3 regions of the Kitasatospora sp. NPDC092948 genome follow, and region 2 is predicted to be linked to each of the others. Evidence: riboswitches for the same ligand, from Rfam matches in the RefSeq annotation. Region 2 holds a riboswitch; each other region holds the start of a gene.
What was found. Region 2 has a riboswitch for thiamine pyrophosphate ahead of thiO (glycine oxidase ThiO). Riboswitches for the same ligand answer to the same signal wherever they lie in the genome.

Region 1 (10,107 bases), on a different contig from region 2:
CGTTCACCGTCGGCATGGTGGTGCTCGCGCCGTTCGGCGCCGCGGAGGCGCTGCACGGCCTGTCCGGCGCCTCCTCCCCCGCCCTGATCCTGCTCGCCGTCGCGGGTGTCGCACTGCTCTTCCCGGTGCTGCCGTACGCGCTGGAGATGGTCGCGCTGCGCCGGATGTCCCAGCGGGTGTTCAGCGTGATCGTCAGCCTGGATCCGGCGGTCAGCGCACTGGTCGGACTGCTGGTGCTCGGCCAGGTGCTGGGCCTGCCGCAGCTGGTCGGCATCTGCTGCGTGGTCGCCGCCAGCGTCGGGGCCACCCTCACCGCCCGGCGCTAGGCGCGCTCTTCCGGAAACCCCTCGGGGGCGCGGCGACTGCCGCGCCCCCGAGGGGTTTCCTGTTCGTCTGTGCGCCCCGAGGCGGGTGACCCTCTCCACTCCCGGGTGCTCCGGCGGTACGTGCCCCGGCCGGTCCGGCGCCCCCGCCGGCCCGTCCGCACCTCCCGCCGGGAGGTCAGTGGCGATGGACCGGCGCGAGGGCGGTGCCGGCGTCGGAGACCGCACCGCCGATCGGGCCGTGGCCTGCGGCCGGGCGGGTGGTGCGTAAGTGCGTCATGGATTCCTCCGTGCTGCCGATGGCCGCGGTCGCTCCGGAACTGCCGGCGACCGCGAATCGCTGCCGTTCACTTCCTGGAACCAGAATTCCGCAACAAATCGACAAAGCACCAGCACCGTTGGGCCTTTTCCCTCATCAGTGTGATCCGAAGCCCCTGGCGCATGCCCCTGCACAAGGCCCCCGGATCCCGGCTGCACCTCCCCCGAGCTGGCCTTTTACTCCCTGTACGGCGGCTCTCGACCCCCTTCTCGGCCGGGGTGCGGGCCGCCGATTTCCGGCGAGTCGCGCCCCCGCCGGGGCGCACGAGGGGAACGTCCACGCCCCGGGACGGTGCGGTGACCGTTAAATGTCGATATTCCACCGGGGTCGTCGCCGCAGCCGAATTCCAGGGAAATCGGATCCGAATCCAGAAGGATCCTCAGATCATCTTTCCCGGGTTGAGCAGGCCCAGCGGGTCGAAGACCGCCTTGATCTGCCGCTGCAGCTCCAGCCCCACCGACCCCAGCTCCCGGGCCAGCCACTCGCGCTTCAGCAGCCCGATGCCGTGCTCGCCCGTCACCGTGCCGCCCAGCTCCAGGCCGAGCGCCATGATCTCGTCGAAGGAGATCCGGGCCCGCTCCACCTGCTCCGGATCCCGGGCGTCGAAGATCACCACCGGGTGGGTGTTGCCGTCGCCGGCGTGCGAGACCACGCCGATGGTCAGCCGGTGCCGCTCGGCGATCTCCGCGGTGCCGTTCAGCATGGCCGCCAGCGCGCTGCGCGGCACCGCCACGTCGTCGATCATCGTGGTGCCCATCCGCTCCAGCGCGGGCAGCGCCGACCGGCGGGCCTGGAGCAGCAGTTCGGACTCCGCCCGGTCCTCGGCCGGCACCACCTCGGTGGCCCCGGCGGCCGTGCACAGCTCGCCGACCGCGGCCAGCCGCTCACGCCGGTCCGGGCCGTCGAAGGCGACCAGCAGCAGCGCCCGGGTGGACTCCGGCAGCCCCATCTGCGTCATCTCGTTGACCGCGCGGACGGTGGTGGCGTCCATCAGCTCCATCAGCGAAGGCGTGAACCCGGCGGCCATCACGTCGCACACGGCCTGCCCGGCGGCGTCCACCGAGTCGAACTCCGCCGCCAGCACCAGCTGCGGGCCGGGCGCGGGGCGCAGCGCGAGCACCGCCTCGACCACCACGCCGAGGGTGCCCTCGGAGCCGACCAGCAGCCGGGTCAGGTCGTAGCCGGCCACGCCCTTGGCGGTGCGCCGTCCGGTGCGCAGCAGTCGGCCGTCGGCCAGCACCACGTCCAGGCCGAGCACGTACTCGCTGGTCACGCCGTACTTCACGCAGCACAGGCCGCCGGCGCCGGTGCCGATGTTGCCGCCGATGGTGCAGGACTCCCAGCTCGACGGGTCCGGCGGGTAGGCCAGTTGCCGGGCCTCGGCGGCCCGGGACAGGTCCGCGTTGACGACGCCGGGCTGCACGATCGCGATCCGCTCGACCGGGTCGAGGTGCAGGATCCGGTTCATCCGGGTCAGCGAGAGCAGGATGCAGCCGTCGACCGCGTTCGCACCGCCGGACAGTCCGGTGCGCGCGCCCTGCGGCACCACCGGGATCCGCAGTTCGGTCGCGGTGCGCATCACGTGCTGCACCTGTTCGACCGTCTCCGGGAAGACCAGCACCGCGGGCTCACCCGCGTCGCAGAAACCCGCCATGTCGCGGGCGTACGCGCCCGTGACGTCCGGATCCACCGCGACGGCGCCGTCCGGCAGTCCCGCGCGCAGCCGCTCGACCAACTCACCCACGACAACCTCCACTCGTCCCGCCCGCACTCTCCTCCCCCACCCCGCCCCGGGCAAGCGTCCCCGCCCGCAGTCGGGGCTGCGGGGCGACGGGGCTGTCGAGCCGCGGGCTGTCGGGCTGTCGGTCGGCTCGGGCACCCTGTACCCATGCGCGTTCCCCGTGTCCCGTGCCCCGCCTGCGGCCGCCCGGTCGCCCTGATGCCCACCCGTCGCACCGGCTACGGCGTCATCCACGACCACAAGCGCGACCGCCGCTCGCTGGTGCTGTGCGACGGCAGCATGCGCCAACTCCCGCTCTCCGACGCCGCACTGTGGCAGGACGCGCTCCCCGGCCTGCCCATCGGCGAGGGGCCGCCGACACTGTTCTGACGGCCCGTCGGTTCGGGCTGTCCGCGCCGGGGCACGGCACGGCGGACGACCACGACGGCAGGCGGTACCCGTCCCTGGAGTCGCTCGACTCGGCCCGACCGGCGCGGACCGAAACGGTCCGGGGCGAAGAACCGCAGATCTTCACCGAGGTGCTGACGGCACCGGCCTCCTCTGATGCTCCGTCACCCCCGGGACGCCGAACGGCCCCCGACCGCAAGTGGGGTCGGGGGCCGTTGTCGGCGGCGGAGGGTGTGGGATTTGAACCCACGGTGGCGCGAAGCCACTACAGTTTTCAAGACTGGTCCCTTAGGCCGCTCGGGCAACCCTCCTCGGTGGAGGCCAGCCTAACGGGTCGGGGCGGGTTCGGTGCACACCGTTTTGGTGGGGTGGGTCAGTTGTCGCCCTTGCGTTCGCCGAGGGTGACGACGGTCTTGGCGGTCTTGCCGTCGCGGGTGTATTCGACCTCGACCTTTTCGCCGGGCTTGTGGGTCCAGATCTCGGAGACCAGGGTGGGGCCGCTGTCGATGGCGAGGCCGCCGAGCTTGGTGATGACGTCGCCGGCCTTCAGGCCGGCCTGGTCGGCGGGGCCGCCGGGGGTGACGGCGGGGGCGTCGCGGACGGGGCCGGTGGCGATCTGGGCACCGTCGCCGCGGTAGTCGTCGTTGCGCACGACGCCGAGGATCGCGTAGACGGGGGTGCCGTCCTTGATCAGGGTCTGGGCGACCCACTTGGCCTGGTTGATCGGGATGGCGAAGCCGAGGCCGATGGAGCCGGCCCGGCCGTTGCCGCTGGTGTTGGACTGGATCGCCGAGTTGATGCCGATGACCGAGCCGGAGCCGTCCAGCAGCGGGCCGCCGGAGTTGCCGGGGTTGATCGAGGCGTCGGTCTGCAGGGCGTTCATGTACGAGTTCTGCGCGCCGGTCTCGTCGCCGGAGGCCACCGGGCGGTCCTTGGCGGAGATGATGCCGGTGGTGACGGTGCCTTCGAGGCCGTAGGGCGCGCCGATGGCGATGGTGGCGTCGCCGATGGCGACCTTGTCGGAGTCGCCGAGCGGCAGCGGGACGAGCTTGTCCTTGGGCGGGTTGTCGAGGCGGATCACCGCGACGTCGTAGCCCTGGGCGCGGCCGACCACGGATGCGGTGTAGGAGGAGCCGTCGGAGAACTTGACGCTGAGCTTGCCGCCGTTGGCGGCGGGCGCGACCACGTGGTTGTTGGTCAGGATGTGGCCCTCGGTGTCGAAGACGAACCCGGTGCCGGTGCCGGACTCGCTGGAGCCGGAGGCCTTGATGGTGACGGTGGACGGCAGCGCCTTGGCGGCGATCCCGGCGACGGACTCGGGGGCCCGGTCCAGGGTCTGGTGGGTGTTGCCGACGGTGACGGTGGTGCTGCTGTGGCTGGCGCCGCTGCCGCCGCTGCCGTTCTTGTCGGAGACGGACGCGCCGATCGCGCCGCCGACCAGGCCGGCCACCAGGGCGACCGCCGCGACCAGCGCGACCAGCGCGCCGCGCTTGCCCTTGCCGGAGCCGCCCGGGGCGGGCTGCGGGGTGGCCCACGGCGAGCCCGGCTCACCCGGCCCGCCGAAGCCGCCGGCACCGCCGGACGGGTGACCCCAGCCGCCCACCGGGTGGCCGGCCCCGAACGGGTGCTGCGGCTCGCCGGGAACGCCGGGCGCCCCCGGGGTGCCGGGCGCACCGGGCGCACCGGGCGCACCCGGCGCGTCCTGGGCGGTCGGCGGCACGGCCGGGGCGACCGCGAGCGGCGGCACGGCCGGGGCGACGGCGGTCGGCGCGTCGGCGACGGGCCGCGCGTAGGGGCTGGTCGGCTCGCCGACGCTGCCGTACGGGTTGTGGAACGGCGGCGGCGCATCCGTCGAAGGGGCGGGCGGCGCGGCCGGTGCCTCGGGCACCTTCCCGAGCTGGATCGTCCCGTCCGCGACCGGCGCGTCGGTCACCTTCCCGAGCTGCATGGTCCGGTCGGCGGCCGGCGCGTCCGGCAGCACCGGCGGCGGCGCGTCGAGGTAGGCGGGAGCGGGCGCGGGCGTCCCGGAGCCGGCGGAGGCCGCCTCGGTGCCGGCGGCCTCGGGGGCCTTCTCCGGCGGGGTGGTACCACTCGCGTGCTCGGTGCTCACGGACGACCTCCATCGCTGACAGAACCTTGGGCTGCGGTCCGTCGCGCGGGCGGCGCGGCCACAACCTCGGGGCACAGTTTTTCCTATGCCGGATTCGGACACCGTAAGCGGGCCCCTGAAGAAATCATGAGAAGCCTTAGGCCTCACTGACATGCACATCATGGGTCCTGCGGTGCGGACGCCGATCCCCCCGGCCTTGGCGTTCCTCAGCCCGGAGGCTAGCCTGTCGCTCCTGTAAACCGAAGAACGTCGCGGGAGCTTGGGCCAGCCAGGCTGAGAGTGCGCCGGTTCGACCGTAGGGCATGGCGGTGACGCCACCCGGTCGAGGGGGCGCTGACCGCCGAACCTGTCCGGGTAATGCCGGCGTAGGGAGTATCGGCCATGACGGCTGTTCCGTCTGCCCCAATTTCCGATCTTGAGACGGCCGCGCGGGCCGAGGCCCCGCTGACCCTCGACACGGCGCCGCCGCGCACCCTGGACTTCCGGGCGCTGTTCGCGCTGTGGGCCAACCTCGGGGTGAGCCTGATCGGCTTCACCAGCGCCGCGACGGTGCTCGGTCGGCAGGGCCACGAGCTGGGGTTCACCGCGGCGGTGACGGCGATCGTGGCGGGTACCGCGATCGGCACCGCGATGCTGGCGGTGGCCGCGCTGGTGGGCGCGCGCACGGGAGCCCCGGCGATGGCGGTGCTGCGGGGCCTGTTCGGCACCCGGCTGTCGTACGTGCCGACGGTGCTGAACATCCTGCAGTGCGTCGGCTGGGGCGTGTACGAGCTGACGGTGATCGCCTGGGGCGCCCAGACGGTGGCCGGCACCGAGGGCTGGCGCTGGCTGTTCGTGTTGCTGGCGGGCGCGCTGACGACGGTGCTGACGATCTGGCCGCTGGGCGCGATCGCGGTGCTGCGCAAGTACGTGGCCGTCGCGGTCGGTGTGGCGATGGTGTACTTCACGGTGCAGTTCGCCCGGCAGGGCTTCCCGGACCCGGGCGCGGGCAACTGGGACGGCTTCCTGTCGGCGACGGACGCGGTGATCGCGGTGTCGATCTCGTTCGTGCCGCTGGCCGCCGACTACACCCGGCACGCGCGCACCTCGGCGGGCGCGTTCTGGGGGACGTTCTCCGGCTACACGGTGGCCCAGGTGTGGTGCTACGTGCTGGGCGTGGTGGCGCTGCTGCAGTCCGGCGGCGACCCGGACCGGATCCTCGGCTCGTTCACCGGCGTGGCCGCGGGCTGGGCGTTCCTGCTGGTGCTGGTGCTGCGCGAGGCGGACCAGTCGTTCGCGAACGTGTACTCCACGGCGATGTCGATCCACAACCTGTGGCCGAAGGTGGACCGGCGGCTGCTGACCGGCGGCATCGGCGTGCTGGTGACGGTACTGGCGCTGCGGATCAAGGAGTTCACCGAGTCGTACTACTCCTTCCTCGGCCTGATCGGGTCGGTGTTCGTGCCGCTGTTCGCGGTGCTGGCGGTGGACTACTTCCTCGGCGCGGGCCGGCGCGGCTGGAACCTGACGCAGGACGCCCCGGCGCGCTGGGTGATGCTGCTGCCGTGGGTGCTGGGCTTCGCGGTGTACCAGTTCCTGGCGCCGACGGCGGTGGCCGGCTGGTGGACCGACCTGTGGACGAAGGCGCAGGAGGCGGTGCACTTCACCCCGCAGGCGTGGAGTTCGGCCTCGCTGTTCTCGTTCCTGGTGGCGGCCGCGGCGACCGGCGCGGTGGCGGCCGTGGAGCGCCGCAGGGGCTGACGCCGGGTCAAGGTCCGGGGCCCGCCGTCGAACCCGTGCCGCTCGGGGTTCGACGGCGGGCCCCGGCTGTTCACCTCGGTGTCGCCGTCCCGGAAGCTGCCCGTGGCCCGGCGCCGCGTAGGCTGATTGACGTGAACACCCAGCACAGCGCTTCGGCCCCGCTCCCCGCTCCGATCGACCGCTCGGCGGTCAAGGTGATCGCCCACCGAGGGTCGTCCGCGGCTCTCCCGGAGCACACCGAGGAGGCGTACCGCCGGGCGCTGGAGGAGGGCGCGGACGGGCTGGAGTGCGACGTCCGGGTCACCGCCGACGGGCAGTTGGTGTGTCTGCACGACCGTACGGTGAGCCGCACCTCCGACGGGCAGGGCGTGGTGTCGACGATGACGCTGGCGCAGCTGTCCGAGCTGGACTTCGGGTCGTGGAAGCACCCGGAGCAGCCGCAGCGCAGTTCGGTGCTGACCCTGGAGCGGCTGCTGGAGCTGGTCGCGGACAGCGGGCGCCGGGTGGAGCTGGCGATCGAGACCAAGCACCCGGTGCGGTACGCGGGCCGGGTGGAGTCCGAACTGCTGCGGATGCTGGGCCGGTTCGGTCTGCTGCCGGCCACGCCGGAGGAGTCCGCGGTGCGGGTGATGAGCTTCTCCGAGCTTGCTCTGCACCGGGTCCGCAAGGCCGCCCCGGCGGTGCCCCGGGTGTACCTGTGGGAGCGCGCGGTGCCGCTGCTGGGCCGCACCCGGGCGCTGCCGGGCGGGGCGTCGATCGCCGGCCCGGGCATCTCGCTGGTGCGCCGCGACCCGGAGCTGATCCGGGCGCTGCGCCGGGCCGGCCACCGGGTGCACGTGTGGACGGTGGACCGCCCCGAGGACGTCGAACTCTGCCTGGAACTGGGCGTGGAGGCGCTGATCACCAACCGTCCGGCGGACGTGCTGGCCCAGTTGGGCCGCTGAGCGCGGCCGTGCGGGCGGATGGCACGCGGGCCCCATTGGCGTGACATAAATACCGAACGGGGTATTTCCCGTTGGCCATTCGGACAAGCCCCCGGACGGGACAGAACGTGAGACGCTCCTCACCTTTTGCCCATCTGCCGTCCGGATCCCGTTAATGCCGCGATCGGATCGTCGAACGCCCGTTTCCGATGCATTAACGGCGGGCATCCATCCCTCGGCAGAAGCTGAAGGAGGTCCGGGGGTGGCGTTGATGGTGGCGCGAGCTGTGCCAGTTCAGGCCGGGTCGACCACATCGGCCATGGCCGTTCCGCACGGTCCGGCCAGTGTCTCGACCGCGCGGCGGAGGCTGCGCAGCGATCTCGGAGATCGCTCGATACCGGACACGGTGATTGACGACGCGGTGTTGATCCTCTCCGAACTGCTCAGCAATTCCTGTCGTCATGCCAGGCCGCTGCCGGCCGAAGATCCGGATCCCTCCGACAGACCCGACGGCCGTCGCCCGCACGTCGACGACGATGCGGAGATCGGTACGGTGCTGGTGAGTTGGCGGATGCGCGGGGACGGTCTGCTGACCTTGGAGGTGACGGACGGCGGGGCCACCACCCGGCCGGTGCCGGCCAGTCCTTCGCTGTCGGCGCACGGCGGCCGGGGGCTGAGCATCGTCGGGAAGCTGGCGAAGGACTGGGGCGTGCGGCACGCACCCGGTCAGGTGACGGTGTGGGCGGAGCTGCCGGCGTTCGAGCAGGTGGCGGGCGGCGAGGAGCGGCGCAGCGCCTGAACGTGGCGGCGCGGGCGAAGTAGGCTGCGCGGTGCAAAGTCCGACGTCCCCGGGAGAGCCGCACCATGGCCAAGAAGGCCGCGAAGAAGCAGCCCAGCCAGTCCACCGTCGTCGAGGGCGAGATCCCGGTCGTCGGAGCGCGCGAGGCGTGCCCGTGCGGTTCGGGCCGCCGGTACAAGGCCTGCCACGGCCGTCAGGCGGCGCACGCGGTGCAGGAGTTGGTGCACCGGCCGTTCGAGGGCCTGCCGGGCGAGGCGGACTGGGTGGCGCTGCGCGAGCTGGTGCCGGCCGCCACGGTGCCGCTGAAGCTGGCCGCCGGGGTGGTCGAGGGCGCCGTCGGCGAGGTGCCGTCGGTGACGCTGGCGACGGTGCTGCCGCTGGCCTGGCCGGCGCTGCGCCGCTCGGACGGCTCGATCCTGCTGGGCCTGCAGACCCAGTCGTCCTCGGGCGACCTGAGCCGTGACCTGGCGGACGCGCTGGAGCTGGCGCTGGCCACCGAGCCGGGTACCCCGGTGCCGGCCCGCCGGACCGACCCGGGCGCCCGTCGCCTGCAGGAACTGCTGGACACCACGGCCGAGTTCGTGCCGGACGTGCACACCGGCTTCGAGTTCTGGCTGGAGGACGCCGAGTCGGCCACCGGCGAGGTGGCGGCCTCGCTGGAGCGGGCGAACGCGTCGGCGATCCCGACCGAGAAGCTGGCCGGGGTGGACTCCGCGTACTGGTGCGGCACGCCGGACAAGAACCACCTGCGCTGGGTGATGACGGTGCCGGAGGAGCAGCTGCTGGACGCGCTGGCCCGGCTGACCGCGGCCGGCGAGAGCTCGCTGGGCGAGGACACCAAGCTGGTCGGCTCGTTCCGGGCGCACGGCCTGACCGTGCCGGTGTGGGACCTGCCGGTGGAGATGACCGCCGCCGAGGTGGAGAAGCCGGCCGTGGAGTTCGCCGCGCGGCTCGCCGAGGTGCTGGCCGCGCCCGCGCCGCTGACCGCCGAGGAGCGCCGCGCCCGCGCCAACCTGGTGAACCGTCAGATCACCCTCAACTAGTCGAAGGTGACCGGCGTCACATTCGCGTCCGACCGCCGAAAATCCCAAGGGCCTTTCGGCGTGGACAAATTGGCGCGGAGCCGGATCTTTGTTACTGTTTGAACAGTCCGACCGCTGGTGCATCCCCCGTCGCCAGCGGTCGGGCCTTTTCTGTCTCCGGGCCTGTGGCGCACGGAGACTGACGATCAGTCAGCAGTACGGCAGCGTGACGGCACTGGCGGTGATCAGCCCGCCCAGCAGCGTGCCGACCTCGGGCAGCCAGGGCCGGCCGGGGCCCGGACGACGCACCCAGTGCACCGCACCGGCGCCGGTCCGCGACGGCGGCAGCACCAGGTAGCCGCCCGCCCCGTGGTAGCGCAACACGCCCGGCACCCAAGGCCGTTCGGAGAGCAGCGCGCCGAGCTCCGGCAGCGTGTAGGGCGCGGTCAGCAGCACGAACCGGCCCGGCGTTTCGAGCACCGGACCGTACGGGACGCCGATCTCGTCCAAGTGCCGCAGCAGCCACGGCCCGGCCGGGCGGGGCAGGCTCACCGCGCACAGCGCCCGGCCGGTCGCCGCCAGCACCGGCGCGCCGGGCGCCCGCCGCTCCCACCAGTGCCGGACCATCCGCGGATCGGTGGTGGCCGCCTCCAGCGGCGGGTCGCACGGATGCGCGCCGGGCGTCGGGCAGAGCCGGTCCGGGCACGAGCAGGCCGGCCCGCGCAGCGCCCGCGCCCCGGGCA
Region 2 (10,107 bases):
CGGGCGGCCGCGCTTGACCGAGAGGGTGACCATCGCCTGGCCTGCCGCGAAGGCTCCGGCGCCCGCCACTATCACCGGCACCGAGGACCGGGTCATCCCCGCGACGACGCCGAGGAACCCTGCCAGGGCGAGTGCCCGCCAGTGCAGCGCGGCCCGGTTCTGCAGCAGCAGTTCGGCCGTCAGCCAGACTGCGACGAGCGCCAAAGCGCCATAGAGGAACAGGTGTCCGATGCCCATCCCCGCAACCTCCAGACGCCACCATCACCGCGCGATTGCGGGCGACTGTACCGCCTCCGGGCAAACAGCACCGCATCCCGCGCCACCCCGGCCGGGCACTGTTCCCGGCCAGCGCCCGTCCGCGCCTCCGCGCGCCCCTCCCGCCCGGCCCGGCGGACCGGGCCGACGGGGGCGTCAGTGCTTGTGGAGGCCGAGGTTCTGGTAGATCTCCAGCGTCGAGGTGCTGTGGTTGAGGGTGATGAAGTGCAGGCCGGGGGCGCCCTCCGCGAGGAGCCGCTCGGCCATGGCGGTGGCGTGCTCCAGGCCGACCGCGCGGACCTCGGCCGGGTTGTCCGCGGCGGCCTCCAGGCGGCGGCGGAAGTCCGGCGGGAAGTCCGAGCCGGACAGCTGGGGGAAGCGGACCAGCTGGCGGATGTTGGTGACCGGCATGATCTCCGGGATGATCGGCGTCTCGCAGCCGGCCGCCGCGACCCGGTCGCGCAGCCGCAGGTAGTCCTCGACCTCGAAGAACATCTGGGTGATCGCGTAGTCCGCGCCGGCCCGGCACTTGGCGACGAAGTGCTTGATGTCCTCGTCCCAGTCGGTGGAGCGCGGGTGCATCTGCGGGAACGCGGCCACGCCGACGCAGAAGTCGCCGATGCCCTTGATGAGTTCGACGAGTTCGTAGGCGTAGCTGACGCCCTCGGGGTGGCGCACCCACTCGCCCATCGGGTCGCCGGGCGGGTCGCCGCGGACGGCGAGCACGTTGCGGACGCCCTCGTCGGCGTACTGGCCGATGATGTTGCGCAGCTCGGCCACCGAGTGGTCGACGGCGGTGAGGTGCGCGACGGGGGTCAGGGTGGTCTCGGTGGCGATCCGGCCGACCAGGTTGACGGTACGGCCGCGGGACGAGCCGCCGGCGCCGTACGTCATGCAGACGAAGTTCGGGTCGAGCGCCTCGACCCGGCGGATCGCGTCCCAGAGCTTGCGCTCGCCGTCCTCGGTGCGGGGCGGCATGAACTCGAAGGAGAAGGAGCGGTCGCCTGCCGCCAGGAGGTCACGCACAGTCTGGGCGCGGTCGCTTCTGGTGGAGGGAATCCCGAGTGCCATGCACGAAGGGTAGCCGTCGGCGGCGCGGCCCGGACAAACCGAGTCCAGGGGCTGAGACGGTGGGTGAGCGATTTCCGGACACGCCCGCGAGGGGCCGCTCCGGGGCCTCGGCGAATGGGTGCACCCGCGCAGGGGCGTTAGTCTGACTGTCAGCCCAATCTATACCGGAGTTCCAGGTGCCCTCCTCCATCCGTCTTCCCCGCAATCCCGTCGATGCGGAGGACGTGCGCGACCGCGTCAACGCCGCGCTGAGCACGTTCATGGCCGAACGGACCGCCCTGCTCTCCGGCATCTCCGACCAGCTCGGCCCGGTCGCCGACGCGCTGCGCGAGTTCCTGCTCGACGGCGGCAAGCGGCTGCGCCCGGCGTTCTGCTACTGGGGCTGGCGCGCGGCCGGCGGCGACGCCGACGAGCCCGGCATCGAGCGGGCCGCGGCCGCCCTGGAGCTGCTCCAGGCCAGCGCCCTGGTGCACGACGACCTGATGGACCGCAGCGACACCCGGCGCGGCCTGCCGTCCGTGCACCGCCGCTTCGAGGGCCTGCACCGGGCCAGCGGCTGGTGCGGCGACCGCGAGCAGTACGGCGCGTCCGCGGCGGTGCTGCTCGGCGACCTGCTGCTGATCTGGTGCGACGAGCTGTTCCAGCGCTCCGGGCTGCCCCCCGCCGAGGTGTCCGCCGCCAAGCCGGCCTTCGACCTGATGCGCACCGAGGTCATGCTCGGCCAGTACCTGGACGTGCTGGAGCCGGTGGCGGGCGACTCCACCGACGCCGACGCGCTGGACCGCGCCCGGACGGTGCTGCACTACAAGTCCGCGAAGTACACCATCGAGCGCCCGCTTCAGGTCGGCGCGCTGCTGGCCGGTGCCGGCCCCGACCTGGTCGAGGCGCTCGGCAACTTCGGCCTCCCGCTGGGCGAGGCGTTCCAGCTCCGGGACGACCTGCTCGGCGTCTTCGGCGACCCGGCGGTCACCGGCAAGCCGGCCGGCGACGACCTGCGCGAGGGCAAGCGCACCCTGCTGGTGGCGCACGCGATGCGCGGCCTGTCGGACGTCGACGCCAAGCACCTGGACACCCGGCTCGGCGCGCCCGACCTCACCGCGGACGAGGTGGCCGAGCTGCGCGAGCTGATCTCCGCCAGCGGTGCCCCGGCGATCGTCGAGGCCCGCATCGACCAGCTGCTCACCGAGGCGCTGGCCGCCCTGGAGGCCGCCCCGATCGCCGGCGGACCGACCCGCGAGGTGCTCCGGGCGCTGGCCGACGCGGCGACGGTCCGCAAGTACTGACGGCCTGCCGGCGCGCCACGAACCGACGGCACCGACGGCCCGTCAGCGCGCCCACCACCGCCGGGAGGCGAGCGCGGCCAAGCCGGCGCCGACGGCGTTCACCAGGACGTCGTCCACCGAGGAGACCCGGTCCAGCCACAGCACGTACTGGGCGGTCTCCACCAGCACCGAGCAGGCCGCACCGAGCGCCAGCATCCGGGGGACGGACGCCAGGGCGCGAAAACGCATCGGCGCGAAGAAGCCGAGCGCCGCGAACACCAGCAGGTTGCCGACGACCTGCACCACCGCGACGGCCGGGGTGCTCAGCGTGAGGGTGTCGTACAGGTCGTGCAGCGGCACCAGGCTGACCCGCCGCGGTGCGACACCCGCCCCCGGGCCGGGCAGCATGGTCATCCAGACCCACGGCAGCGTCCCGTGCACCATGGCGACCTCGACGAACGCCCGCCGCCGCCCGCCCTCGGCGCGACGCCGGGCCAGCACCCGCACCAGCCCGGCGGACAGCGGCAACGCGACCAGCGACCAGAACACCGCCGCGTTGACCGTTCCGACCCAGGGCTGCCACCCGGCGCGGTGGTGCAGCGGCCGCTGCGCGACGAACGCGACAGCTGCGGCGAGAAGCACGGCCGGAACGAGCAGCGCCGTCCGGCGAACACGGGACATGGGATTCACGACTCCACTGAGACCACCGAGGCCCTCCGCGGTTCCCGGCCGAAACCCGCGGCAACGGCCCGCCCGGGCCAAGCCCGGGCGCACGGCCGACTGCCCGCGACCGCCCGAAGCCCGCCACAGGCGGCCCGTTCGGGCCTAGCGCAGGCGCGCGGCCAGCTGTGCCGCTGCTGCGCCCGGGTCCTCGGCGGCGGTGAGGGCGCGGACGACCACGACGCGGGTGGCGCCGGCGGACAGCACCTGGTCGAGGTTGTTCCGGTCGATGCCGCCGATCGCGAACCAGGGCCGGGTGGGGCCGGCGGCAGCCGCGTGGCGGACCAGGTCGAGGCCGGGGGCGGGCCGGCCGGGCTTGGTGGGGGTGGGCCAGACCGGGCCGGTGCAGAAGTAGTCCACGCCGGGTTCGGCGATCGCCGCGTCCACCTCGGCCCCGGTGTGGCAGGAGCGCCCGATCAGCACGTCCTCGCCGAGGATGGCCCGGGCCACCGCCACCGGCAGGTCGTCCTGCCCGAGGTGCAGCACGTCCGGGCGGGCGCCGTACGCGACGTCGGCGCGGTCGTTGACGGCCAGCAGCTTGCCGTGGCGCTTGGCCGCGTCCGCGAAGACCTCCAGGAACTCCAGTTCCTGGCGGGCCTCCAGGTTCTTGTCCCGGAGCTGGACGATGTCGACGCCGCCGGCCAGCACGGCGTCCAGGAAGTCCGCCAGGTCGCCCTGCTCGCGGCGGGCGTCGGTGCAGAGGTAGAGCTTCGCGTCGGCGAGCTGCCGACGGGCCGTCACCGGGTCCGTCACAGCGCCATGGCCTGGGCGCGACGCTTGACCTCGGTGCCACGGTTCTCGCGCAGGGCCTGGATCGGGCTGCCGGGCAGCGACGGGTCCTCGGTGAACATCCACTCCAGGATCTCCTGGTCGGAGAAGCCGCAGTCGCGGAGCACCGTGAGGGTGCCGACCAGGTGCTTGACCGGGCCGTCGTCCTCGATGAAGTCGGCGGGCACCTGGAGGGAGTTGTTCGCGCCGCGGCGGACGGCCAGCAGCTTGCGGCTGCGCACCATGTCGCGGACCTCGGTGATCACCACGCCCCACCGCTCGGAGATGTCGGGCAGGTACAGCCACGCGGGAACCAGGGCGTCAATCTTGGGATCAATAGTGCTCACGCCCCCAGCCTACCCACGCGCTACGCGGTCGCCGCCTTCAGCTGGACGGCCGGGTCGGCGGCGAGCTCCGGATCGAGCACCGTGCCGCGTTCGATCAGGCGGCGGCCCTGCGCCAGGTCGCGCGGCCGGTCCACGGCCAGCAGCGCCACCGGCGCGCCGTCGCGCAGCCACAGCACCGACCAGTCGCGCCCGGACGGGGAGCCGCGCCACAGCAGGTGGTCGGCCCCGGCGTGCCGGCCCGCGTACTGCACCATGCGGTCGAACTGCTCGGACCAGAAGTACGGGACGGGGTCGTAGGGCGCGTCCAGGGCGCCGAGCACGGAGGCGGCGACCGTGCCGCCGGAGTGCAGGGCGTGGTCCCAGTGCTGGACGGCCAGCCGGGCGCCGAACCGGGCGGACGGGTAGGAGACGCAGTCGCCGGCCGCCCAGACGCCGGGCAGCGCGGTGCGCAGCCGGTCGTCCACCGGGATCGTGCCGTCGGGTTCGAGGGCCAGCGGGCTGTCGGCGAGCCAGCCGGTGGCGGGGCGGGCACCGATGCCGACCACCACCTCGTCGGCGGGCAGGTGGGTGCCGTCGGCGAGCAGCACCCCGCCGTCGGCGGCCCCGGCGACGCCGACGCCGCAGTGCAGTTCGACGCCGGCGGCGGCGTACCACTGGGCCATCAGCGTGCCGAGTTCGGCGGGCAGCGCGCCGGCCAGCGGGGTGGCTGCGGCCTCGACGACGGTGACGTGGCAGCCGAGGGCGCGGGCGACGGTGGCGGTCTCGGCGCCGATCCAGCCGGCGCCGACCAGCACGACCCGCTTGCCGGGGGTGAGCGCGGCGCGCAGCGCGTGCGCGTCGTCGACGGTGCGCAGGGTGCGGGCGCCGGGCAGGCCGGGCAGCGTGCGGGGGTCGGCGCCGGTGGCGATCACCAGGGCGCTGTAGGGGAGTTCGCCGCGGTCGGTGTGCAGCACGCCGGCGTTCAGGCCGGTGGCGCGGCGGCCGGTGAGCAGTTCGACGCCGAGGTCGGTCCAGTCGATCTCGAAGGCGGTGGCGTCGGTCTTGCCGAGCAGCACGTCCTTGGAGAGCGGCGGCCGGTCGTACGGGAGGTGGAGTTCCTCGCCGACCAGGGTGATCGTGCCCTGCCAGCCGCCCTGCCGCAGGTTCAGCGCGGCCTGTGCGCCCGCCATGCCCGCCCCGACCACGACGACCCGGTCCGTTGCCCTCAGCTCAGCCACGGCGTCCACCCTAGCCGCCCGTACGCCCCTGTGGGAGCGGGTGGGCGCGGCGTTAAGGTGGGAGGGACGACCTTTCACGGGAGCCCGGCGCACCGGGCTGAGAGGCGGGCTGTGGCGGCCCGCGACCGTCCGAACCTGATCCGGGTCATTCCGGCGAAGGGAGAAGTAGCGCTGTGGCACATTCCGACGTGCTGGTGATCGGCGGAGGCATCATCGGCCTCGGCGTCGCCTGGCGTACCGCGCAGCGCGGGCTGAGCGTCGCGGTGGTGGACCCGTCGCCGGGCGGCGGCGCGGCGCAGGTCGCGGCGGGGATGCTCGCCCCGGTCACCGAACTCCAGTACGGCGAGGAGCCGTTGCTGCGCCTGGGGATGGCGTCGAACGACCGCTACGGCGCGTTCGCCGCCGAGCTGACCGAGCTGACGGGGCTGGACACCGGCTACCGCCGCACCGGCACCCTGGCCGTCGCGCTGGACTCCGACGACCGCGAGGAGCTGCGCGAACTGCACGCCTTCCACGGCCGGTTGGGCCTGGAGTCGCAGTGGCTGACCGGCCGGGAGTGCCGCCGGCTGGAGCCGATGCTCGCCCCCGGGGTGCGCGGCGGCCTGCACGTCGCCGAGGACCACCAGGTGGACGGCCGCCGACTGGCCGCGGCGCTGGTGGCGGCCTGCAAGCTGCTGGGCGTGGCCTTCCACCGCACCCAGGCCGCCGAGCTGCTCACCGACGGCGAACGGGCCGTCGGCGTGCGGCTGTTGACGGGCGAGCAGCTGACGGCCGGCCGGACGGTGCTGGCGGCCGGATCGCGCAGCCACCTGCTGCCGGGCCTGCCGGACGGGGTGCTGCCGGCGATCCGCCCGGTGAAGGGCCAGGTGCTGCGGCTGCGGATACCGCAGCTGTACGCGCCGTTCCTGTCCCGCAACGTGCGGGCCGTGGTGCGCGGGCAGCACCTGTACCTGGTGCCGCGCGCCGACGGCGAGCTGGTGGTCGGCGCGACCACCGAGGAGATGGGCCACGACACCACCGTCACCGCGGGCGGCGTGTACGAGCTGCTCCGGGACGCCCACGAACTCGTCCCCGGCATCACCGAGTTGCCGCTGGTGGAGACGGGCGCCGGGCTGCGGCCGGGCTCTCCCGACAATGCGCCGCTGCTCGGCCCGACCGCGCTGCCCGGCCTGGCCGCCGCCACCGGGCACCACCGCAACGGCGTGCTGCTCACCCCGGTCACCGCCGACCTGCTCGCCGACTACCTGGCCACCGGCGAACTCCCCCGGCTGGCCGCCGACTTCACCCCCGACCGCTTCCGCACCGAGGTGCCCGCATGAACACCGTCGCCCTGACCGTCAACGGCGAACCCCGCACGCTGCCCGAGGCCACCACCCTGGACGCGGTGGTCGCGGAGGTGTCCGCCGCCAACACCGGCGTCGCCGCCGCCGTCAACGAGGCCGTGGTGCCGCGCAGTTCGTGGCCGGCCACGGCGCTGCGGGCGGGCGACCGGGTGGAGATCCTCACCGCCGTGCAGGGAGGCTGACAGCCATGGCCGACGACCTGCTGACCATCGGCGACACCACCTTCGCCTCCCGCCTGATCATGGGCACCGGCGGCGCGCCCAGCCTGGACGTGCTGGAGCAGGCGCTGCGGGTCTCCGGCACCGAACTGACCACGGTGGCGATGCGCCGGGTCAACACCGCCACCCAGGGCTCGGTGCTGGAGGTGCTGGCCCGCAACGGCATCCGGATCCTGCCGAACACGGCCGGCTGCTACACCGCCGGCGAGGCCGTGCTGACCGCCCGGCTGGCCCGCGAGGCGCTCGGCACCGACTGGGTGAAGCTGGAGGTGATCGCCGACGAGCGCACCCTGCTGCCCGACCCGATCGAACTCCTGGACGCCGCCGAGACCTTGGTCGACGACGGCTTCACCGTGCTGCCGTACACGAACGACGACCCGGTGCTGGCCCGCAAGCTGGAGGACGTCGGCTGCGCGGCGATCATGCCGCTCGGCTCGCCGATCGGCTCCGGCCTGGGCATCCGCAACCCGCACAACTTCCAGCTGATCGTGGAGTCCGCGAACGTCCCGGTGGTGCTCGACGCGGGCGCCGGCACCGCCAGCGACGTCGCCCTCGCGATGGAACTCGGCTGCTCCGCCGTGATGCTGGCGTCCGCCGTCACCCGCGCCCAGGACCCGGTGCTGATGGCCGACGCGATGCGCCGCGCCGTCGAGGCCGGCCGCCTCGCCCACCGGGCCGGCCGCATCCCGCGCCGCTACTACGCCGAGGCGTCCTCCCCCACCGCGGGCCTCGCCGACACCCGGGAGCGCCCGGCGTTCTGACGGCGCGCCCGGCAGGTGTGCGACCGCTGCCGGGTGCCGACCGGTTCGGACCGGGCCCTCTAGACTCCTCGGGTGGACATGACCCTGAACGACCCCCTGCTCGGTGCGCTGCTCGACGGGCGCTACCGGGTCGAGCAGCGGATCGCCGTCGGCGGCATGTCGACCGTCTACCGCGGCACCGACACCCGGCTGGACCGCACCGTCGCACTGAAGGTGATGCACCCGACGCTTGCGGGCGACGCCGACTTCACCGCGCGGTTCATCCGCGAGGCGAAGGCGGTGGCCCGGCTGGCGCACCCCAATGTGGTCAACGTGCTGGACCAGGGCGCGGATCCGCGCGCGGTGTTCATGGCGATGGAGTACGTCCCCGGCCGCACCCTGCGCGACCTGCTGCGCGACCGCGGCGCGCTCTCGGTGCGGGCCGCGCTGGACGTGCTGGAGCCGGTGCTGGCGGCGCTCGGCGCGGCGCACCGGGCCGGGCTGGTGCACCGGGACGTGAAGCCGGAGAACGTGCTGATCACCGACAACGGCCTGGTGAAGGTCGCGGACTTCGGCCTGGTCCGGGTGATGGGCGCCGCCGACTCGAACGCCACCGCCACCACCGAGGCGGGCCAGCTGCTCGGCACCGTCTCGTACCTGGCGCCGGAGCAGATCAGCCAGGACGCGCCCACCGACCAGCGGGTGGACGTCTACGCGGCGGGCATCCTGCTGTACGAGATGCTGACCGGCGCCAAGCCGCACACCGGCGAGAACGCCGCCCAGGTGATGTACCGCCACCTGCACGAGGACGTCCCGGCGCCGTCCCGCACCGCCCCCGCGGTCGGCCGGGAGCTGGACGCCCTGGTCGCCGCCGCCACCGCCCGCGACCCGCAGGCCCGGCCGTGGGACGCGGTGGAGCTGCTGGCCGCGGTGCAGCGGGTGCGCCGCACGCTGCCGGCCGCGCAGTTGGACGCGGAGCCGCCGGCGTCCGGCCGGCCCACCCCGCAGTTCGGCCCGGGCGAGGCGACCGCGGTGATCAGCGCCCCGCCGGGCCTGGAGCGCACCAGCGTGCTGGACGTCCCGCCGGACCTGCTGCCGCCGGTCCGCCCGGTGAACGACGACGCCCCGCCGCGCCGCCTGCGCCGCACCTCGCGCCGCCGCAGCCGCAGCCGCGCCCCGCTGATCTGGTCGGCGGTGGCGCTGGTGGTGGTGCTGCTGGTCGGCGGCGTGACGTACACGCTGTCCAGCGCGGTGTACGCGACGGTGCCGAGCGTGCTCGGGCAGAGCCGGCAGCAGGCCGTCACGGTCCTGGACAAGCAGGGCCTGCACGGCGCGTTCAGCGAGCAGTTCAGCGAGTCGGTGCAGGCCGGGCAGGTGATCTCCACCGACCCCGGCGTGGGCGCCAAGGTCCGCAAGAGCGACGCGGTGAAGGTGGTGGTCTCCCGCGGCCCGGAGCGGGTGCCGGTGCCTGAGTTGACGAGCCGTCCGCTGGCGGAGGCGTCCAAGGCGCTGACCGACGCCCGGCTGACCCCGGGCACCACCGCCGAGCAGTTCAGCGACTCGGTGCCGAAGGGCGCGGTGATCTCCACCGACCCGGCGGCCGGGACGGCGCTGGCCCCGAACTCGCCGGTGGCGCTGACGGTCTCCAAGGGCATGCACCCGGTGCCGGACGTCTCCGGCATGTCCAAGGACGACGCGGTGAAGGCCCTCCAGGACGCCGGGTTCACCCCGCAGATCGCCGGCCTGCTGCCGTTCGGCAAGGCCACCGACCAGTCCCCGGCGGCGGGAACGCCCCGCCCGCAGGGGTCGACGGTGACCGTCACCATCAGCCTGTTCTAGCGCTTCAGCGCAGCGGCCCGTCGCCGTCCTGCTCCTGGTAGGAGTAGCGCTGCTCCTGCCAGGGGTCGGCCCGGTTGTGGTAGCCGCGTTCCTCCCAGAACCCGCGCCGGTCGGCCCGCATGTACTCGACGGCGCGCACCCACTTGGGGCCCTTCCAGGCGTACAGGCGCGGCACCACCAGGCGGACCGGGAAGCCGTGTTCGACGGTGAGCGGCTGCCCGTCGTGGTGGGTGGCGAAGACCGTCGACGGGTCGGCGAAGTCGACCAGGCTCAGGTTGGCGCTGTAGCCGTACTCGGCCCACACCATGACGTGGGTGACGGACGGGT
Region 3 (10,107 bases), on a different contig from region 2:
ACACATGCCGATCAGCCCGGCCAGTGCCCCACCGCTCATCCGCTTCGGCCCGAACGACGCCCGCAGCGCCCCGAGTTCCTGACCGGCCGCGAGCGCCGCGACCTCCTCGGAAGGCTGTTCCTGCACCGGGGGTGCCTGTGTGTCCTGCACGGAAGTCTCTTTCAGCACGGAGAAACCGCAGGTCGACCCGGCGGCGCACGGGATCGTACTAGCCCGCGGGGTGACGCCCCGCCCGGAGCCGGCACATCGGCTCTGCGGGGTGGCCCGAGGCGCGCCTGTCTGCTTCTCCGGCGCCTACAGGCAGATCCAGCAGTAGAGCTGCTCGCCGGCTTCGCGGGCGCGCCTGGCGAGTCGGATCAGCTCCTCGGCCGGCGGCTGCATGTCCTCCACGCCTGCGGGGCGGAGCTCCTCCGCCTGTACCCAGCTGGCGACGATCGTCGGCACATCCACGTCGCGCACCCCTGCCAGCGTGTCCCGGACCGTGGCGTCCAGCTCGACCACCCAGGGCCCCGTGGCCCAGGGGTCGTCCTCGTCCGGTGGGCCGTCCGGTCCGGGCTCCGGGGTGGTCGGCCACACCGGCCGCTCGTCCACGAGGCCCGGCTCCCAGGGAACTTGACGGATGGCGGCGATCAGCTCCCCCAGGACGAGGTCCGGATCCAGGCGCTTGGCCTCGACTCCGTCGAAATGGGGGTTCCTGCCGCCGACGAGCGGGCGTTCGTCCGCCCGCTCCAGCGCCCGCACGACCGCGGCCGCATCGGCTGCGCGGAAGTAGTCGGTCAGCACGCCCATGGGTTTCCTCCCGGCACGGTCGTCGGTCAGCCGACAGTGGACCAGGCATCACCGACATCGGCGGCACCGCGGGAGCCGAGCCGCCGGCCGCCCGCCGCTCGGCGCAGGTCGGCACGGGGCCGGCGCACCGGCCCGCTACAGGTAGTCGAAGTAGCGGATCCACCAGTCGCAGGGGCGACCTTCCCCGTAGTACGAGGCCAGTCGCTCTCTCACCCCGTCGTACGGACGCGTCAGCAACCGCTCCGGGAGCACCACGTAGCCCAGCTCCGTCAGGGCTCGTTCCACGGTGGCCAGGTCGTCCACGTGCAGCGCGCCTTCGTCGACCGCCTCGGCGGTGTCGAGGAACTCACCGGGGTTCTCGGCCGCGACCACCGCCATGGATCCGAAGTTGCTCACCGAGACGACGATCTTCACCCCGAGCCTGGTGGCCGCCGCCGGCACGTCCGCCCTCGCGTGCAGACCGGCGTCCTGCACGTTCCTGTCCGCCCGGCACCGCGTGGCGAAGTCGCTGTCCAACCTGCTCACCAGGCGATCGAAGCGCGCCCGGGTCGCGGAGTTGTCGTAGCCGGGCGGGTACTCCGCCGAATCCGGGTCGTCGAGGCGATGGAGCAGGGCGATCAGCTCGGCGTCGGTGTGCGTCATCCGCCCATGGTGGCGGAGCGGGCAGCGGCCGGGGCGCCGCTCCGGGGGTCCGACCTCCGGAGCGGCGCAGCCGGTACGAGCGGGGCGGTCAGTCGGCCAGCGGGAGGTAGACCTTGTTGCCGCGGGCCGCGAACTCGGCGGACTTCTCGGCCATGCCGGCCTCCGCGGTGGCGTTCAAGTCGGCGCCGTGTTCGTCGCGGATCTGCCGGCTGATCTTCATCGAGCAGAACTTCGGGCCGCACATGGAGCAGAAGTGCGCGGTCTTGGCGGGTTCGGCGGGAAGGGTCTCGTCGTGGAAGGCGCGGGCCGTCTCCGGGTCCAGGGCCAGGTTGAACTGGTCCTCCCAGCGGAACTCGAAGCGGGCGTCGGAGAGTGCGTCGTCCCAGGCCTGGGCGCCGGGGTGGCCCTTGGCGAGGTCGGCGGCATGGGCGGCGATCTTGTAGGTGATGACGCCGGTCTTGACGTCGTCGCGGTCGGGCAGGCCCAGGTGTTCCTTGGGGGTGACGTAGCAGAGCATCGCGGTGCCCCACCAGGCGATCATCGCGGCGCCGATGCCGGAGGTGATGTGGTCGTAGCCGGGGGCGACGTCGGTGGTGAGCGGGCCGAGCGTGTAGAACGGGGCCTCGTCGCAGATCTCCTGCTGGAGCTCCATGTTCTCGCGGATCTTGTGCATCGGGACGTGCCCGGGGCCCTCGATCATCACCTGGACGTCCTTGGCCCGGGCGATCCGTCCGAGCTCGCCCAGGGTGGTGAGTTCGGCGAACTGCGCCTCGTCGTTGGCGTCGGCGATGGAGCCGGGCCGCAGGCCGTCGCCGAGCGAGAAGGTGACGTCGTAGGCGCGCAGCAGGTCGCAGAGTTCCTCGAAGTGGGTGTAGAGGAAGTTCTCCTGATGGTGCGCCAGGCACCAGGCGGCCATGATCGAGCCGCCGCGCGAGACGATGCCGGTCTTGCGGCGGGCGGTGAGCGGCACGTACCGCAGCAGCACGCCGGCGTGCACCGTCATGTAGTCGACGCCCTGCTCGCACTGCTCGAGGACGGTGTCCCGGTAGACCTCCCAACTCAGTTCCTCGGCGCGGCCGTCGACCTTCTCCAGGGCCTGGTAGAGCGGGACGGTGCCGATCGGGACGGGGGAGTTGCGCAGGATCCACTCGCGGGTGGTGTGGATGTTGCGGCCGGTGGAGAGGTCCATGACGGTGTCGGCGCCCCAGCGGGTGGCCCAGGTCATCTTCTCCACCTCCTCCTCGATGGAGGAGGTGACCGCGGAGTTGCCGATGTTGGCGTTGATCTTCACCAGGAAGTCGGTGCCGATGACGGCCGGTTCGCTCTCGGGGTGGTTGACGTTGACCGGGATGACGGCCCGTCCGCGCGCCACCTGCTCGCGCACGAACTCCGGCTCCAGGCCCTCCCTGAGCGCCACGAACTCCATCTCGGGAGTGATCAACCCGCGCTTGGCGTAGCCGAGTTGGGTGACGGCGACGCCGTCCCGGGCGCGCAGCGGGCGGCGCGGGCGGCCGGGGAAGACGGCGTCCAGGTTGCGCAGGTCGCCGCCGCGCGGCGCGGTGTGCTTGATCCCGTCGTCCTCGGGCCGGACCTCGCGGCCCTGGTACTCCTCGACGTCGCCGCGCTGCCGGATCCAGGCGTCGCGCAGCGCGGGCAGGCCGCGCCGGACGTCGGTGGGCAGGTCGGGGTCGGTGTACGGGCCGGAGGTGTCGTACAGCGGGACGGTGCGGCCGTCGGTCAGTTCGACCTCGCGGTAGGGAACCCGCAGGTCGGGGCGGCTGCCCTGGCGGTAGGCCTTGCGCCAGGCCGGGGTGGGGTAGCCCGCGGCGGACGGCCGGCGGGCAGACGTGTGCTCAGAAAACGCGGTCATCGGACCTTCAACTCCCTACGCCGGCATTACCCGGTCAGGTTCCTGCGGTCGGCGCAGCAGGTGGTACGCGGGCCCGCGTACCGTCAGCGCCCTCTCAGCCCGGTGCTCCGAGCTCCCGTTTCCGCGCAGGCGTCACCGCCTGCGTCCGCTCCTCACCGTAGGGCACCGGGCGGCGCCGGTCCAGGCCACCGAAACCGGCCACGGCCGGCGTCCGGTTTCAGTACGCTGCTGCGGAGGACAACTGTGCGATCTCGATCAGCGCCCCAATTCGCCGTCGCTGGAACAGTTTTAAGGGGAACACCACACCGTGCGCACGTCTCGCCTGCTGGCCGCCTCGGCCTTCCTCACCGCCTCCTTCCTGGCGCCGCTCGCGCTGGGCGCCACCACCGCCACCGCCTCGGTCAAGCCGTGCGACGCCGGCGAGTACGTCACCAAGGTGACCGCCTCCTGGCCCGGTTACGACCAGGGCGCCCAGCCCATCGTCCTGGGTGCTCCGGCGCTGGAGAGCGCCATCTCGTTCACCAACCCCGACAAGCTGGACGTGCCGCGGTACGCCGTCCGGTTCACCGTGAAGTCGGACGCGGGCGACGCCGTCAGCCCGTTCGACGTCCAGTACGAACTGCCGGGCAGCAACGCCTGGAAGCCCGTCGACCGCAGCGCCTGGACTCCCGCGGCCGACGGCCACTCCCTGCAGTTCGACGTTCCGACGTTCGCGCTCCCGAAGAACAGCACCGCCAAGCTCGGCCTGCGGATCGCCGCGCCGGGCGGCGGCAGCGGCGCGGGCCCGGGCGACTACCGGTTCGGGTGGTCCGGGGACTCCGGCTTCGTCGACAACGACTCGCAGACCTGGATCGAGGGCACGCCGAGCCCCTGGGTGAGCGCGAGCCCGGAGAACCCGGCCGGCACCTGCACCGTGTACCGCGGTGAAGGCGCCGGGCACGTCTCGGTGATCACGCCGCCGTCCCCGAGCCCGACGCCCACCCCGACCCCGACCCCGACGCCCAGCCGGACCACCGCGCAGGCCGCCCCGAAGCCGGAGTTGGCCGAGACCGGCGGCGGCACCAGCGCCCTGCCGCTGGCGCTGGGCGGCGGCGCGGCCCTGGTGGTCGGCGTCGGCATCCTGGTCGTGCTGCGCCGGCGGGGCGGCAGCCACCGCTGATCGACCGTCACGGCCCGTCCGGGAGAGCGCTCCCGGGCGGGCCGTCGCTGTTCACACCACCGCCCCCGAGGTGGAGAATCCTCATGTGATCGGACTGATGGGGCGGGTAACGGGGCGGATCGGCGCGGGCCTGGTCGGCGAGGTGATGGTGCACATCCCGGAGCGGCTGGGCACCGAGGCGTTCCTGGCGTACCGGGCCACCCCGGGCGAGGCGTTGGAACCGGGCGCGATGGTGGTCGTGGTCGAATATCAGCCACCGCGCACGGTGTACGTCGAACCGCTCTGATCGCCTGTCGGAGCGGTTCCGCTCACCCCGAGCGACCGTTTCGAGACAGTGCGAGTTCCCCCCGGCCGAACCCTTCCCTCGTGATCCGGAACGGCGGAGAATGCGGCTGCCACCGGATTTCCGCGCCAGATCTGCACAACCCAAGCGCAGCACGGGACCGGTGTGCTCTGAAGGGGGAGATTGCCGATGCTGATCGGCATCGCAGGAAGCGCCGTCGGAGGCGTCGTCTTTCTGATCGTTCTGTTCAAGCTGATGTGGCGGGTCGCCGAGCCGAACGAGGCGCTGGTGATCTCGGGTTCCAAGCACGGCGAGGGCCTCGGCTTCCGCGTGGTGACCGGGCGGGGGACCTTCGTGGTGCCCGGTGTCCAGGCGGTCCGCCGGCTGTCGCTGGACCTGAACGAGGCCGCGCTGGACGTGGAGTGTGTGACGTCGCAGGGAATTCCCGTGCACGTCAAGGGGGTTGTGATCTTCAAGGTGGGCGACGACCCGGCGTCCATCGCCAACGCCGCCCGCCGTTTCCTGGACCAGCAGAAGATGATGGGCCAGCGGGTGCACAACGTGTTCGCCGGCCACCTGCGGTCCATCGTCGGCGGGCTGACGGTCGAGGACATGATCCGCGACCGCGAGCGGCTCACCGGTGAGACCCGCTCCGCCTCGGGCATCGAGATGGAGAAGCTCGGTCTGATCATCGACTCGCTGCAGATCCAGGAGATCCTGGACCCGACCGGCTACATCACCAACCTGGCCGCGCCGCACGCCGCGGCCGTCCAGCGCGACGCCCGCATCGCCGCCGCCGAGGCGGACCGCCGGGCCACCGAGGCCGAGCAGGAGGCGTTCGCCCGCAAGGCCGAGGCCACCCGCAACTCCGGTATCCAGCAAGCCGGTTACCAGGCCGAGATGGACACCGCCGCGGCCCGGGCGCTGCAGGCCGGCCCGCTCGCGCAGGCCGCCGCCCGGCAGGAGGTCGTGGTCCAGGAGACCAAGGTCGCCGAGCTGGAGGCGCACCGCAAGGAGCAGCAGCTCCAGGCGGACGTCCGCAAGCCCGCCGACGCCCGCGCGTACGAGACCCGCACCAAGGCCGAGGCCGACCGCGACGCCCGGATCTCCGCCGCCGAGGCGCTGTCCCGGGAGACCGAGCTGAAGACCGCCGCCGAGGCGAACCGGGTCAAGGTCGCCGCCGCCGCGGAGGCCGAGGCCACCAGGGCCCGCGGTCTGGCCGCGGCCGAGGCCACCCGGGCCACCGGTGAGGCGCAGGCCGCCGCCGAGGCCGCCAAGGGTCTCGCGGAGGCCGAGGCCGCCAAGGCGAAGGGTCTCGCCGAGGCGGAGGCCACCCGGGCGCAGGGCCTGGCCGAGGCCGAGGGCATCAAGGCCCGCGCCGCGGCGCTGGCCGAGAACCAGGAGGCGGTGGTCGCCCAGCAGCTCGCCGAGAACTGGCCGGCCATCGTCCGGGCCGGCGCGGACGCGTTCGGCAACGTCGAGCACATGGTGCTGCTGAACGGCGCCGAGGGCATGTCCGAGATGTTCGCCAAGGCGCTCACCATGGGCGGCACCGGCCTCGGCCTGGCCCGCCAGCTGCTGACCGCGATGTCCCCGGCCGCCGAGAACGCGGAGCCCGTCAAGGCCGCCGCCACCCCGGCGCAGGTCATCCCGATCCAGGCCGACGCCGAGTAGTTCGCGCTCCGCTCCACGCAGTTCGCTCCGCCCGGGCGAGGGAATCCCCCTCCCCGGGCGGACCCATGTCCGCCCTCCGCACACCCCGGCCCCGGGTGAGTACCCGTACTCACGCCCCCGCGCCGGGACCGCGCCAGCATCGAGCCATGAAGCTCCTGCCTCGCATCGGGATCACCGCGACCGGCTCCTATTTGCCCCGACAGATCGTCACCTCCCGCCGGCTGCAGGACGAGGTGGCCGCCGGCGCCCGACTCCCGCTGCCCGACGGCATGTTCGAGAAGGCGACCGGCATCCGCACCCGGCGCTTCGCCCAGGACGACGAGCACCCGTCCACGCTGGCACTCGGCGCGGCCCGCCGGGCGCTCGCCGCCCGCGGGATCGGGCCCGAGGACGTCGACCTGCTGCTGTTCGCGTCCGCGTCCCGGGACGTCTGCGAGCCCGCCACCGCCCACCTGGTGCAGGCCGAACTCGGCTCCCGCGCCCACGCGTTGGACGTCTCCAACGCCTGCAACAGCTTCCTGAACGGCATCGACGCCGCCCGCGCGATGATCCTGGCCGGGCGCGCCCGCCGGGCGCTGGTGGTGACGGGGGAGACGCCGAGCCGGGCGATGCGCCGCGACCCGTCCGGCCTGGCCGAGTTCCGGGACGGCTTCGCCGGCTACACCTTCGGCGACGGCGGGGCGGCCGTGGTGGTGGAGCAGGTGGAGCGCGGCGGCATCCTCGACATCGAGACCCAGACGGCGTCCGAGCACTGGGAGGTCGGCGGCATCCCGGGCGGCGGCTCCCGGCACCCGCGCGGCGACGAGTGGAGCTACTTCCGCGGCGGCGGCAAGGAGTTGCGCGGAGTGTTCGAGCAGATCGGCGCGGACATCCTGACCCGGGTGGCGACCCGCACCGGCTTCGGCTGGGACGCCTACGCCCGGGTGCTGGTGCACCAGGTCACGCTGCCCTACCTGGAGCGGTTCGTCGAGCTGACCGGGGTGCCCGCCGACAAGCTGGTGGTCACCGTGCCCGAGCTCGGCAACCTGGCCTCCGCCACCATCGGCATCCAACTCGACCGAACGGTCGACGAGTTGGACCCGGGCGAGAAGGTCCTGATGGTCGGCCTCGGCGGCGGGGTCAGCCTGATGACGATGGTCTGGGAGAAGTCGTGACGGCGCTCTGGGTGGTCGTCCCCGCCCACCAGGAGGAAGCCAGGATCGGCGACACCCTGCGCGCCCTGGCCGCGCAGCACGACCGGGACTTCACCCTCCTGGTGGTCGACAACGGCTCCACCGACCGCACCGGCGCGCAGGTGCTGGCGTTCGCCGAGCAGGCCCCGTTCCCGGTGCGGCTGCTGGTCGAACCGGAGAAGGGCGTGGGCTGCGCCGTGGACACCGGATTCCGGCACGCCATCGACCACGGCGCCGCCCTGCTGGCCCGCACCGACGCCGACTGCCTGCCCGAACCGGGCTGGACGGCCGCCGCCCGCGCCGGGATGCTCGCCGGCGGCGGCCTGGTCTGCGGCAAGGTCACCGCCCGCCACGACGAACACGGCCCGGCGGGCCGCGCCGCCTTCCGCGTCCTGGTCGCGCTCGGCGCGCTCTTCGGCCGGATCCGCCCCGCGCACCGCCGCCGGCACGGCTACCTGACGCCGTACCGGATGCACGCCGGCAACAACATGGCCATCACCGCCGACCTCTACCTCGCCTCCGGCGGCATGCCCCGACGCCCCTCCCCCACCGACCGCGCCTTCATCAACCGGGTCCGCCGGATCAGCACCGCGATCGTGCACCGCCCCGACATGGTGGTGCAGAACTCCACCCGCCGGATCCGCGCCTACGGCCTGCGCGGCACCGCCCGCTGGTACCTGAACCGCGGCGCGGGCCACCGCCCGGTCGACGTCCGCTGACACCACAGCCCCGAGGAGCTCCCGTGCTCGACCAGCTCGATCGCACCCTGCGCGACGCCGGCTCCCGCCCGGCCCTGCTCGGCACCACCCGCGGCGGCGCCCCGCGCGTCCTCGCCCGCTGCGCCGAACTGACCGACCTGGCCGACCGGTCGGCCGCCGCCCTGCACCACCGGCACGGCCTGCGGCCGGGCGACACCGTCGCAGTCGCGGTCCGGCCGGGGCCGCGGGCGCTGGCCGTGCTGCTCGCCGCGCACCGGCTCGGGCTGCGCGTCGCCGTCCTCGACCCGGGCGCCGGACCGGACGTGCTGCGGGCCCGGCTCGCACTCGCCCCGCCGGCGCTCGTCCTGGCCGACGCCGCCGCGCAGGCCGTCGCCGGCTGGGCCCGGCCACTGGCCCGCCGGGCCCGACTGGAACTGCCGCCGCTGCACACCCTCGCCCCGGTGGCCACCGTCGGCCCCCGCCACCCGGGCTGCGCCCGCGCCCTCGGCGACCACCCGGGGCCGCCCCCGGCGCCGTACGAGGGGGACGGCGACGCCGTCGTCGTCTTCACCTCCGGCACCACCTCCGCCCCGCGCGCCGTGGTCCACACCCGGGCCTCGCTCGACGCCGGAATGCGCGCCGTGGACGCCCTGGTCCGCCCCCGCCCCGGCCGCACCGTGCTCGGCGACACCACCTTCGTACTGATCCCCGCCCTCGCCGCGGGCGCCGTCGTCGCCCTGCCGTCCCGCCGCACCGCGACCCTGCAACGCCAGATCGACCGACTCGCCCCCGACGAGACCTACCTGACGCCCCCTCGGCTCCGGCCGCTCACCCGCCTGACCGGCCGGGTCTGGACCGGCTCCGCCCCCGCCGACGCCGCCCTGCTGCGCCGCGCCAAGAACGCGGGCGCCACCGAGGCGTGGGGCGTGTACGCGCTCACCGAACTCTTCCCCGCCGCGGCCGTCGAGGAGCGCGACAAGAGCGCCCACCGCGGACCGGGCGACCTGCTCGGCCACCCCCTGCCGGACGTCCGCACCCGGCTGACCGACGACGGCGAACTGCTGCTCGCCGCCCCCGCCGCCCGCGACCGCTACCTCGGCGAACGGCCCGACCCGTGGGTCCGCACCGGCGACCGCGCCCACCTCGACCCGGACGGACGGATCGTGCTGGCCGGACGGCTCAAGGACATGGTGCTGCGCCGCGCCGAGAACATCTACCCCGGCCTGTACGAGCCCTCCCTGCACCTCCCGGACGTCGAACTCGCCGTCCTGGTCGGCATCCCCGCCCCCGGCGGCGACGAACGCCTGGTCGCGCTGGTCCAGCCCCGCCCCGGGGTCGACCCGCACCGCCTGCGCACCGCCCTGCGCGAGCCCCTGGCCCGGATGGGATCCGCCCGCCCCGACGCCCTGCTGTTCGGCCCCGTCCCGCTGTCCGGCCGCTCCCGCAAACCCGACCGGACGGCCGCCGCCCGCCAGTGCGCCGCCCGGCTGGCCAACGGCTCGACGCGGCAAGCCTGTTGACGCGACCGCACCCGCCCGGACGACCGGCCGCCCCGGAATCGCGAACCGAGGCGGACGCCGGCGCCGCCGACCGCACCGATCGTCCGCCTCCTCGCCCCACAACACACCGACTCACCGACTCACCAGCCTGGAGCACCGATTGACCGCCCGCAGCGCCGACCGCACGGTCTACCTGCGCAGCCACCCCGTGCTGTTCGCCCTGCTCGCGGCCACCCGCCGACGCCCCGTGCTGCGGCTGGGCCGGACGGTGCTGGTCCACCACCCGGAGGCGTACCGGGAGATCCTCACCCGGGTGCCGCT

Region 1: another riboswitch for thiamine pyrophosphate. It lies ahead of ACIQF6_RS08205 (purine-cytosine permease family protein); the one in region 2 lies ahead of thiO (glycine oxidase ThiO).
Region 3: another riboswitch for thiamine pyrophosphate. It lies ahead of thiC (phosphomethylpyrimidine synthase ThiC); the one in region 2 lies ahead of thiO (glycine oxidase ThiO).

What each region holds. Positions count from the first base shown of each region.
Region 1 is NZ_JBIVPU010000002.1:731,089-741,195, forward strand. Features, by position in the region: gene ACIQF6_RS08180 (EamA family transporter) at 1-326, shown strand, start outside; gene ACIQF6_RS08185 (FAD-binding oxidoreductase) at 1,022-2,386, opposite strand; gene ACIQF6_RS08190 (hypothetical protein) at 2,531-2,752, shown strand; tRNA gene ACIQF6_RS08195 (tRNA-Ser) at 2,996-3,081, opposite strand; gene ACIQF6_RS08200 (trypsin-like peptidase domain-containing protein) at 3,144-4,880, opposite strand; TPP riboswitch at 5,123-5,270, shown strand; gene ACIQF6_RS08205 (purine-cytosine permease family protein) at 5,262-6,620, shown strand; gene ACIQF6_RS08210 (glycerophosphodiester phosphodiesterase) at 6,752-7,564, shown strand; gene ACIQF6_RS08215 (ATP-binding protein) at 7,815-8,342, shown strand; gene ACIQF6_RS08220 (DUF5926 family protein) at 8,408-9,385, shown strand; gene ACIQF6_RS08225 (bifunctional DNA primase/polymerase) at 9,575-10,107, opposite strand, start outside.
Region 2 is NZ_JBIVPU010000004.1:548,307-558,413, reverse strand. Features, by position in the region: gene ACIQF6_RS16170 (hypothetical protein) at 1-237, opposite strand, end outside; gene metF (methylenetetrahydrofolate reductase [NAD(P)H]) at 412-1,326, opposite strand; gene ACIQF6_RS16160 (polyprenyl synthetase family protein) at 1,503-2,609, shown strand; gene ACIQF6_RS16155 (VanZ family protein) at 2,652-3,269, opposite strand; gene thiE (thiamine phosphate synthase) at 3,414-4,061, opposite strand; gene ACIQF6_RS16145 (Rv2175c family DNA-binding protein) at 4,058-4,423, opposite strand; gene ACIQF6_RS16140 (NAD(P)/FAD-dependent oxidoreductase) at 4,444-5,649, opposite strand; TPP riboswitch at 5,707-5,819, shown strand; gene thiO (glycine oxidase ThiO) at 5,814-6,959, shown strand; gene thiS (sulfur carrier protein ThiS) at 6,956-7,165, shown strand; gene ACIQF6_RS16125 (thiazole synthase) at 7,171-7,962, shown strand; gene pknB (Stk1 family PASTA domain-containing Ser/Thr kinase) at 8,041-9,780, shown strand; gene ACIQF6_RS16115 (sulfite oxidase-like oxidoreductase) at 9,785-10,107, opposite strand, start outside.
Region 3 is NZ_JBIVPU010000002.1:972,103-982,209, reverse strand. Features, by position in the region: gene ACIQF6_RS09345 (DUF6585 family protein) at 1-150, opposite strand, end outside; gene ACIQF6_RS09340 (hypothetical protein) at 295-789, opposite strand; gene ACIQF6_RS09335 (hypothetical protein) at 925-1,431, opposite strand; gene thiC (phosphomethylpyrimidine synthase ThiC) at 1,520-3,301, opposite strand; TPP riboswitch at 3,297-3,430, opposite strand; gene ACIQF6_RS09325 (hypothetical protein) at 3,609-4,460, shown strand; gene ACIQF6_RS09320 (hypothetical protein) at 4,546-4,746, shown strand; gene ACIQF6_RS09315 (flotillin family protein) at 4,933-6,417, shown strand; gene ACIQF6_RS09310 (3-oxoacyl-ACP synthase III family protein) at 6,564-7,571, shown strand; gene ACIQF6_RS09305 (glycosyltransferase family A protein) at 7,568-8,308, shown strand; gene ACIQF6_RS09300 (class I adenylate-forming enzyme family protein) at 8,332-9,807, shown strand; gene ACIQF6_RS09295 (cytochrome P450) at 9,947-10,107, shown strand, end outside.